3 regions of the Novosphingobium sp. RL4 genome follow, and region 3 is predicted to be linked to each of the others. Evidence: riboswitches for the same ligand, from Rfam matches in the RefSeq annotation. Region 3 holds a riboswitch; each other region holds the start of a gene.
What was found. Region 3 has a riboswitch for cobalamin ahead of U9J33_RS18060 (CbtB domain-containing protein). Riboswitches for the same ligand answer to the same signal wherever they lie in the genome.
Positions count from the first base shown of each region.

Region 1: linked by a shared signal. The riboswitch ahead of U9J33_RS19420 (TonB-dependent receptor) and the one ahead of U9J33_RS18060 (CbtB domain-containing protein) in region 3 are both predicted to bind cobalamin.
Region 2: linked by a shared signal. The riboswitch ahead of U9J33_RS16635 (TonB-dependent receptor plug domain-containing protein) and the one ahead of U9J33_RS18060 (CbtB domain-containing protein) in region 3 are both predicted to bind cobalamin.

Region 1 is NZ_CP141945.1:500,305-503,573, forward strand. It holds gene U9J33_RS19420 (TonB-dependent receptor) at 1-1,629, opposite strand, end outside; cobalamin riboswitch at 1,804-2,047, opposite strand; gene U9J33_RS19425 (tRNA (cytidine(34)-2'-O)-methyltransferase) at 2,180-2,632, opposite strand; gene U9J33_RS19430 (hypothetical protein) at 2,796-3,050, shown strand; gene U9J33_RS19435 (cytochrome c biogenesis protein DipZ) at 3,087-3,269, opposite strand, start outside.
Region 2 is NZ_CP141944.1:3,464,618-3,467,886, forward strand. It holds gene U9J33_RS16635 (TonB-dependent receptor plug domain-containing protein) at 1-1,582, opposite strand, end outside; cobalamin riboswitch at 1,747-1,939, opposite strand; gene U9J33_RS16640 (cobyrinate a,c-diamide synthase) at 2,096-3,269, shown strand, end outside.
Region 3 is NZ_CP141945.1:142,876-146,144, reverse strand. It holds gene U9J33_RS18070 (MarR family winged helix-turn-helix transcriptional regulator) at 39-524, shown strand; gene U9J33_RS18065 (CbtA family protein) at 552-1,337, opposite strand; gene U9J33_RS18060 (CbtB domain-containing protein) at 1,347-1,556, opposite strand; cobalamin riboswitch at 1,611-1,735, opposite strand; gene U9J33_RS18055 (histidine phosphatase family protein) at 1,771-2,364, shown strand; cobalamin riboswitch at 2,399-2,653, shown strand; gene cobW (cobalamin biosynthesis protein CobW) at 2,843-3,269, shown strand, end outside.

The DNA of each region.
Region 1 (3,269 bases), 360 kb from region 3:
CCGCCAGAAAGCGACAAGTTCGTAGCCATGACGCTTGCTGGCGCCGGTCGGCTCGACCGCGTTGGAATCACCGACGAAACGCAGTTCGCTTCCAACGTCGAGCCACCAGTAGGTTCCTGTCAGCGAGAAACCGTCCGTCTGGAAACGGGCGCCCAGCTCCTTGCCGGTGCCGCGTACCAGAACAGGCACCGGCGTTTCGGCATTCACCGCCCCTCGCACATCGTTGGAGTGGAATCCGCGCCCCCAGTTGGCATAGAGTTCGAACTGCCGGGTAACTTCATAGGCCGCCGAGAACTTGGGCGAAACGATCGAATCGTGCCCGCTTCCCTCACCAAGCTCTTCCGCCGCTGCGTTTCTGGCGCGCACGGAATAGTGATAGTAGTCGCCCCGCAGACCGCCCGTCAGGCGCAGGCCCGCCAACGGCTGCCAGGTTGCCTCGCCATGGATCGCACCGGAAAGTTCCTCGACGTGATAACGGCCCAGCGAGTACAGGAATTCGCGACTTTCCGTGCGATTCACGCCAACGCTGCCGATATGGTCGAAGCGGTTCTCGGTGCCGATGGAGAGTTCCAGTTCCGGCGCCGGATTCCAGTGCTTGCGTGCCGTGAGGCCGGTAACCCAGCGCTTGTCGAACTGGTCGATCTGGCCGCTGGTCCCGTCGGGATCGGCATAAGTCGGGTTTGAATACATGTTCCAGTCGTAATACTGGGCGTAGACGTTGGCGCTCCAGCTCGCCTGCGTGATCCCCACATTGCCGACGAACCGCGTGGTCCGGCCGCGCGCCGTCGGGTCGGGCGAACAGAACACGTCAGCGCATATGTCGGAACCGACGATCCGCTCGGGAATCTGCTCGGTTGGACGCCATGTTGCGTGGTAGGCATGAAGCGAAGCCTGGAGCGCACCTTCGCCCAGCGGCATGCTGTACTTCGCAAAGCCCGCATAATGGCGCAGGTGTTCCTCCTGCTGCCACGGCCCGTCATAGCGCTTCGCCTGCCCCACCACCGTAAGATCGCCGGAACCAAGCCCTTTGATCGTGCCGCCCGCCGCAAGACGGCCGGTGTTGTAGGAGCCCCCCTCAAGCGAAACCCACGGGCGGTCGAAGCCGGCGATCGTCGTCATGTAGGCCGTGCCCGCCAAGGCGAAATCGCCGCCGTCCGCGCGATAAGGCCCTTTGCGGAAGTCTTCACGCGCAACGATCTCCGGGATCAAACCGTTGAGATCGAGATACCCCTGCCCATGACCATGGGTCCGCAGGTTCATCTGCACGCCGTCGATATAGGTCGTGAAATCGCTACCATGATCGAGGTTGAACCCGCGCAGGAAATACTGGTTCGCCTTGCCGCTGCCCGAATGCTGGGCGGCGACCATGCCGGGAATAGCCTCGAGAAGTTCGGCCACGCGCAGCAGCGGACGGACCAGCAGGTCGGAGCCTGCCACGCTGCCTTCGCTGGCGGCATGGGCTTCGCCGATGTTGGTCTCTCCCCGTCCGAAAACCAGGATTTCGCTGTTGCCGCCATCCGAAGCCGACCCGTCCGAAGCCACTTCGCCGGCAAGAGCCGGAACGGAGGCAAGCGCGACGATCCCGCCCATGGCGAGGCGGGCGAATGCCGCCTTTGTGTTGATTTGCATAACAATTCCCCCGGCGCCTGCGACTGGGGGTGGAAGCGTGCCGTCCAAGACGGTCGGCACGCGCCATCGGCCGGACGCCCGAGGCGACCGCGACACGAACCGATGCGGCTTCCACCGCTCGTTCGTCGCTCAGACGGAAAAATTACCGGGCCTCGGCCATCCCCTGGACCAAAGCGAGAGCGACCAGACGCCGGCAGGTCTCCTGGCTTGCGGGTCATCGCTTGATGCACGGCCTTCCCAGGCCTCGCAGGATTTAGCGTCCGGCCCAGTGGCTGCGGCCAGGCTCCTTGGCCTGCCGCGATATGCATCGCGCTCACCGCTTACAGTTGCAGGGACAGCCTCGGATTCGAAGGCCGAAGCCCTCTCACCGCGTTCCCTATTAAGCCTCTTTCGAGGCACCGGCGCGATCTTGCCCGCCGCCTTCGAAAGAAGGAAACGGTTGCAGTCCGCTAACCCACGCAAGAAATGTGTTCAAGAGTGTATTGGCAGGTGAGGTATTGTTACGGCGATGCTTTCGCCCGCCGCGCCGGGAAAGCGGGCCGGGTAGCCGTCACCCCGGCAAAGTCGCGGTCTGGCGAAGGGCTTCGCCAAGCGCGAGCGCGGCCGACGTGGCGAGATTCAGCGAGCGCACCTCCGGCCGCAGCGGTATGCGCACGCGCGCATCACAGACATCCGCCACTGAGGGGGGCACCCCTGCGCTCTCCTTTCCGAAGAGCAGGACATCGTCTGCCCTGAATCCGAATTCATAGGCCGAATGGCTGCTCCTGGTCGTGAACAGCACCAGCCTGCTCAGCCCGATATCGGCCCTGAAGGCATCGAAGCTGGCGTGCCGTGTAATCGTGACATGGTCGATATAGTCCATGGCAGCCCGCCTTACGCGCCGATCGTCCCATACGAAGCCCATCGGCTCGATAATATCCACGCTCGCGCCCAGGCACGCGCCAAGCCTCAGCACGGCGCCGACGTTTCCGGCAATTTCGGGTTCGAATAGAGCAATACGCATCCGGACCGATTGGCGGCAAGACAGCGGCCATGCAAGCCCTTCGGCAGTTCCCGGATAACGAGGCGGGGCGGCGCCCTTTCCGGCCTGTGCCGCAAGTGGCGGATATTGCGGGAATAAAGCCGTTGTGCAACCTAGGGCATCCGAAACCTTGAAGGACCGAGGGATGCCCACGATACAGGACAAGCGACACGACTTCCTCTGGCTCGTCCAGCTGTGGATGCAGCGCGAACGGGATATCGCCGGATGGACGGCAACCTGCGGCGATGCGGTTGCCGCCAGCTATCGTATCCCCGCATCGATGACCGCGCGCGACGCCGCGCACGATTTCCTGTCCTTCAACAGCGCTTCGTTCCGTGGCGGCGTGGAGAACGAATGTCCCGCCTGGATGAACGCGCTGGAAGACCCTTCCTACGGCTGAGCCCCGCATGACGGGCCGAAACGGCGCGCCGCCTCCTCAGCCGAACGTGAAGGCGAAGGCCTGCACGCCCGGATCGAGGAACTCGATGGTGAAGGTCCGGTCGGTCACGGTGCCCTGCTGGCGAACCAGTTGATAGAGCCGCTGCGTGGTCACGGTGCCTTGCCCGGCCGCGTCCGCGTCCATGCCGTGATCGCCGCCCGGAGCCTTGCCGTCCACGGT
Region 2 (3,269 bases), on a different replicon from region 3:
GGGCGAAGAGGATTCCCCATCTGGCCGAAGCCGCCAGTTCCAGCCCGCGCGCGTGGCTCGCCTTGACGTTGGCGTAATAGCCGAAGCGCGATGTCGTGGTGCCGGGAACGTAGCACACGTCCGGCAGGGCGCCGCTGGTCGGGCAATAGGCGAAATCGATCAGGTTGTCGGTGTCCCGCTCGAACCAAGTCGCGGAAAGGCGCAGCACTTCGCCGAAACCCTGTTCCGCGCCCACTTCCCAGCCCCTGGCCTTCTCGGGCCTGAGATCCGCCGCGCCATAGAGGCTGAACAGCTGATAGAGCGAGGGCGCCTTGAAACCCTCGTCATAGCTGGCGCGCAGCACCGTGGCGCCGGCGTTGGGCGTATAGACCGCGCCCGCGCTGAACACCGTGCTGCCGCCGAAGCGCGACTGGTGATCGTAGCGCGCGCCCCCGTTGAGCGTCAGCCCGGCCAGCGGTGTCAGGCGCAGTTCGCCGTAGACGCTGTCCGTATCCGCCGTGGTGGGGGTGAGAACATAGGCCGCCGTGCTGTTGGAGGGCGAGGCGGTGGTCATCCGCTGCTCCTCGCGCTCGGCGCCGAACACGACCTGCACCTCGTCCGCGAACGCGTAAGTGCCCTGGTACTCGAAGCGGCGCACGCGGCCATGGGCGTCGAAGGTGATGGGGCGGATCGTCCGCGCGGGGTCGTAGTTCTCGCGGTCGGTCTCGGTCTGGAGCACGGCGACGCGGTTGGCCAGCCTGCCGCCCGCCAGTTCGAAATTGAGCCCGGCATAGCCCGACCATTCCCCGGTCCGGCCATAGGCCCGTGAATCGCCCGAGGTGCCGTCGAAATCGTTCTTCGAATCCGACCAGTAGCCGCGCAGGTCCAGCGAGACGCCCGGCGCAAGGCGGAAGGTCATGGTGCCGCTTGCGGAACTGCGCCGGTAGCCATCGTCCTCGGTGCCGTTGGAGCGGGCCGAGATGCCGTCGGTGGTGAAGCGGGAGGCCGAAATCCGCCAGTCGATCGCCTCGGAGGTGCCTCCCATCCCGGCGCGGGCCGAAACGGTATCGTGGGTTCCGGCCTCCAGCGCGAAGCTGCCTTCCAGCGGCTCGGTGGGACGGCGAGTGCTGACATTGACGACCCCGCCGATGGCATCGCTGCCCCACAGGATGGACTGCGGGCCGCGCAATATCTCGATGCGGTCGATATCGTCGACGAACAGGTTGGCGAAACCGTATCCCCCCGCCGTCGAGGAGGCATCGGACAGGCGCATCCCGTCGATCACCATGACGGTCTGCCCGGCATCGGCGCCGCGAATGCGCAGCGAGGTGGTGGTGCCGTAGCCACCGTTGCGCGACAGGCTGATGCCGGGCGTGCGCAGCAGCGCGTCGGTCAGCGCGATGGGCTGGGCGGCGACGATCTGCGCCTCGTCCAGCACGGTGACAGTATCGGCCACGCGGTCGGCCGCAACCGGCGTGCGCAGCGCGGTAACGACGATGCGCTCGCCGGAGGACGCGGCATCGGCCTCCTCGGCCAGCGCCGCGAGAGGGTGACAGGCCAGCGCAAGAGCAAGGGTGCTGGCGGCGGGTATTCGGCAGTTCACGGCATGTCCTTCAAGCGAGCGTCGAACCCGGCCGGGTCGGCACTCACGCGAAAGGCGGCAGTCGTTCGGCAGGCGACGACAGGCCCTTTCGCGCCGGGAGCCGGCACGGCAGTGGCTGTCGTTGCGCGAGGATAGCCCCGTTCGCCCGGCTCACCCTGTCCGGTCGAAGAACGACTGCGGCAGGCAGGTCTCCTGGCTCACGGGTCAATGCCGTTTCGGCCGCCTTCTCAGGGATTTGCACCCCCAATGGCGAAATGGCCGCACGGCTCTCCGCTTACAGTTGCAGGGGCAGCCCGGGTCTTGAACCCGCGTTCCCTTTTGATCCCCTCGCGGGGAACCTGTCGCAGCGGCGGCCCTATCGGGTGGCGGTCTGGCGTGCAAGAGCGCGCTGCTTGCGCAGCCTTGCGAAGTGCCATAGGTCCGGCCGCCGGAAGGGGGGAACCGAACCATCATGCACCACTGCCGAGCCTTTCCGTCCGGGCGATATCCGTGCCTCCGCGCGGTGGCTGCCCGATGACCGCCTGCCCCGCCCTGCTCGTCGCCGCGCCGTCCTCGGGACAGGGCAAGACGCTGGTGACCGCCGCCCTCGCCCGCCGCCATGTCCGTGCCGGGCGCCGGGTGCGGGTGTTCAAGTGCGGGCCGGACTTCCTCGACCCGATGGTCCACGAGATCGCCAGCGGCGCGCCCGTCCACCAGCTGGACCTGTTCATGTGCGGCGAAGACCAGTGCCGCGCGCTGCTGCACGAAGCGGCGCTGGAGGCCGACCTGATCCTTGTCGAAGGGGTGATGGGCCTGTTCGACGGCACCCCGTCCTCCGCCGACCTCGCCCGGCATTTCGGCCTTCCGGTGATGGCGGTGATGGATGGTTCCTCCATGGCGCAGACTTTCGGCGCGCTCGTCCACGGTCTGGCGACTTACCGCGAGGATGTGACCCTCGCCGCCGTGCTCGCCAACCGCGTGGGCAGCGAACGCCATGCCGAACTGCTGGAACGCGGCCTGAAGGAAGGCGTGCAATGGCTCGGCGCGATGCGACGCGACGAGGGTGCCGGCCTGCCCGAACGTCATCTCGGACTGGTACAGGCCGGTGAAGTCCCCGATATCGAAGCGCGGATAGACCGCGCCGCCGATCTCCTGCCCGAAAGCGCCCTGTGGCTGCCGGAACCGGTGTCCTTTCCGGCCGCGCCCCGCTGCGCCGCTCCGCCGCCCTCGCTGGCGGGCCGGCGCATCGCCGTGGCCCGGGACGAGGCGTTCGGGTTCATCTACCCGGCCAACCTCGCCTTTCTCGAAAGCGCGGGCGCCCGGCTGTCATTCTTCTCGCCCCTGCGCGACACGGCGCTGCCGGAATGCGACGCGCTCTGGCTGCCCGGCGGCTATCCCGAACTTCACCTCTGTGCGCTCACCGCGAACCGGACGATGATCGGGGCCATACGGGAGCATTTCCTGGCCGAACGCCCGATCCTCGCCGAGTGCGGCGGCATGCTCTACGCCTGCGAACGGCTGGAGGACGCATCAGGCACGAGTGCGCCGATGCTGGGCCTGCTGCCTGCGCAGGCCAGGATGCAGCCCCGGCTTGCCGCACTGGGCATGCAGGAAGCCGAACTCGGCGGCCACGCAGTCCGCGGCCACACGTTCCATTACTCCATGCTGGAAACCGGCCTTGAACCCGCAGCGCTCGCCCGCACGCCGG
Region 3 (3,269 bases):
GCTTGAGCAGGCGGGCGTTATCAAGCTAGGTGGCTGTCATGAGCGACCTCGAGACCATGCCCGGCCACCTGATCCGCCGCCTTCAGCAGATTTCCGTGGCGCGCTTCACATCGCGCATGACCGAGGCCGGGCTTGACCTGACCTCGGTCCAATATGCGGCGATGCTGACCCTGCGCGATCATCCGGGGCTGGACCAGCAGACGCTGGCGGGCATGATCGCCTATGACCGGGTGACGATCGGCGGCGTGATCGACCGGCTCGTGCAGAAAGGGCTGGTCGAACGCGAGGTCAGCCCGACCGACCGCCGCGCCCGCGTGCTGATGCTGAGCCGGCAGGGCGGCGAGGCTCTGGCCGCGGCAACGCCATGGGTGGACCAGGTGCAGGACGACATCGTCTCTCATCTCACATCAGAAGAACAGGATATCTTCCTGAAACTTCTGAAGAAGACCACGCGCGCCGGTAACGAGCTGAGCCGCGCGCCGCTGCGCCCGGCGCCCACGGGGGCAGGCAACCGGAGCGAGTGAGCAAGCCTTCAGGGAGGCAGGCCGTGCTCAGGCCGATTGGCGCCTGAGCACGCGCTCCGCCCATAGTCCGAAAGCCAGTCCGATGGTGGCCCACAGCACGAGCTGCGTTCCCATCGAGGCGAGCCGGAAGTTCCAGAGCAATACCGCCGGGAAATCGGCAGGCACTTCGTTGATCGCGGGAAGCAGGAACTGGCCTAGGCCGACCATCCCGAGATAGACCACGAAAGCCAGCAGGGTGGCATCGAAGCCCCTGCCCGGCCGCGCCAGCCTGCCGCGAAGGCGCCCGGCAACCACGGCCGCGCCGAGCGACAGCGCGATCATGCCGAAATAGGCAGCCGTGCGCAGCGCCACCGTCTCGTGCTTGCCTACGGCCGGCGGGGTCTGCGGATACTTGATCGCGGGAACCACCACCACCAGCACGAAAGTCAGCGCCGCCAGAAGCAGTGCGAAGCTGCGCGGGCCGAGATGGCCCATCCTGCCATAGCCGTATGCGAAGACCAGCGAGAAGATGCCCCCCACCGCCGCGCCGTAAAGCGCCAGCGCGGTAACGAGGCCGGCCCCCTTCTGGGTATCGCGGCTGACGAGTTCCTCTTCGTCCGCCGGATGCGGGTGTGCGAGCGGCGCAGATGCCATCGCCATTCCAGCATGATCGGGCGCCGGGTGATCGGGCAGAGCGCCGTGGGCCGCATGATCTTCCTCGTAACCGATCGCGAGGTCGATCTGCGGTTCCGCGAAACCGCGTGCGAAAAGCGTGGCCAGAAGCGCGCCCAGAATGCCGGCAAGCATTCCGCGCCAAAGCAATTGACGGGTCATGACGTTACCTCAGTGGCAGGGAAAACCGAGGAGGTGCCGGCCGTCGTGGACGAATTCGTGAACGTACATGCCCTGGAACAGGGAGAAAGCGCCCTGCTCGGTGCTCACGAAATAGAGGAAGATAAGGGCCAGCAGCGTGCCCAGCACGGCCCAGGGAGCGATGTCCTCGATCGGGATGGCGCTGCCGCCTTCGACCGGAATGAAGGTATCATCGAAAATTGCGGCGGAAACAGCCATGCTCATGCTCCTTGGCGGGATTGCGCGTCCCCGGAAAATCTGTGCCAAGGCGGAAGGTCTGGCTCTCGACGGGGAAGTTCCCGTTCGATTACAGTGGCGCGACCGCGCCGGAATTCCACCGGCTTCTTCAATCCTCGACGCCTTCCCTTAGGACCGGGTTACCGGCGGCGTCAACGACCTCGATGGAATTCAGGCCTTGGCGACGACCCTCCTGCTGATCTGCATCGCCGCCACGGCCCCGGCCCGTCACGGCGGCTTTGCAGGGCCTGACGAACCGCTGGACGAGGGCGGGCTGCGCGATGCGGCGCGCACCGCGCTGAACGATCGCTTCCGCGATAGCACCTTCACCAGCCCCGCCATCGCCGCTGCCGAGACCGCAGGGGCGATGGGCATTATCGGGCGGACGGAACCCGCGCTGGCCGATATCGATCATGGCCGCTGGTCCGGCCGCGCCTTTGCGCAAGTGCACCAGGAGGAACCCGGCGCGTTCTCGGCATGGATCGCAGACCCGCTTGGCGGCGCTCCGGGGGGAGAATCGATGGAAACCGCCCGGCAGCGGATCGGCCGATGGATGGACGAGATCGCCCGTCACGACGGCCCGGCCTGCGGGATCACGCACCCGATGATCGTGCGCGCGGCGCTTTCCCATGCGCTCTGCCTGCCGCTTTCCACCACGCTCGCGATAGACATCGCGCCGCTTTCGCATACCGTGTTTTCGTTCAGCGGCAGGTGGCGGCTGCAATCGCTTGGCCTTGCCGGGGGGCTTGCGGGCAGCGGCCTGCCCGGCTAATCGCCGCAGGGCCCGTTTCGCCCTTCAGGACGCCGCGGGCAAAGATCGCGCCGGTGCCCCGCAAGGGGCTTAATACGGGAACCCGGTAGAGTTTTGCTCGAAAGAGTTTGCTCGATTCCGGGGCTGTCCCTGCAACTGTAAGCGGTGAGCGCGATGCACATTCGCGGCGGGACAATCGCTTCCCGACGCAGCCACTGGGCCGGACGCTAAATCCTGCGAGGCCTGGGAAGGCCGTGCATCCCGCCCTGACCCGCGAGCCAGGATACCTGCCTGCGTCGATGTCGCTCTTGCCCGGGTCCAGGGGATGGCCAAGGCACGGTAACTCTTCCGTCTGAGCGACGTGATGCATGCGGCCGGGGCCGCAGCGGCATGCCGTGTCGGGCGCCCGTGCGCCGGTCCGACGCGGCACGCCGCAATCGTCGCAGGTCGCGGCGGAAAGCCCCGCCGCTTCAGGTCGCTGGCGCGCGGGAGACGACACATGAGCAAAGTTCCCACCACCGTCATCACCGGCTTTCTGGGCGCCGGCAAGACCACGCTGATCCGCCACCTGCTGCAAAACGCCAAGGGCCGCCGCCTTGCCCTCATCATCAACGAATTCGGCGATGTCGGCGTGGACGGCGAACTGGTGAAGGGCTGCAACGACGAAGCCTGCCCGGAAGACGATATCGTCGAACTGGCCAACGGCTGCATCTGCTGCACCGTCGCCGACGATTTCCTGCCGACCATGCAGAAGCTGCTGGACCGCGAGAACAGGCCCGATCACATCATCATCGAGACCAGCGGCCTTGCCCTGCCCAAGCCGCTGGTGAAGGCCTTCCAGTGGCCCGACATCCGCACCCGCGCCACGGTTGACGGCGTGGTCGCCCTGATCGACGCCGATGCCGTCGCGGCCGGCCGTTTCGCCA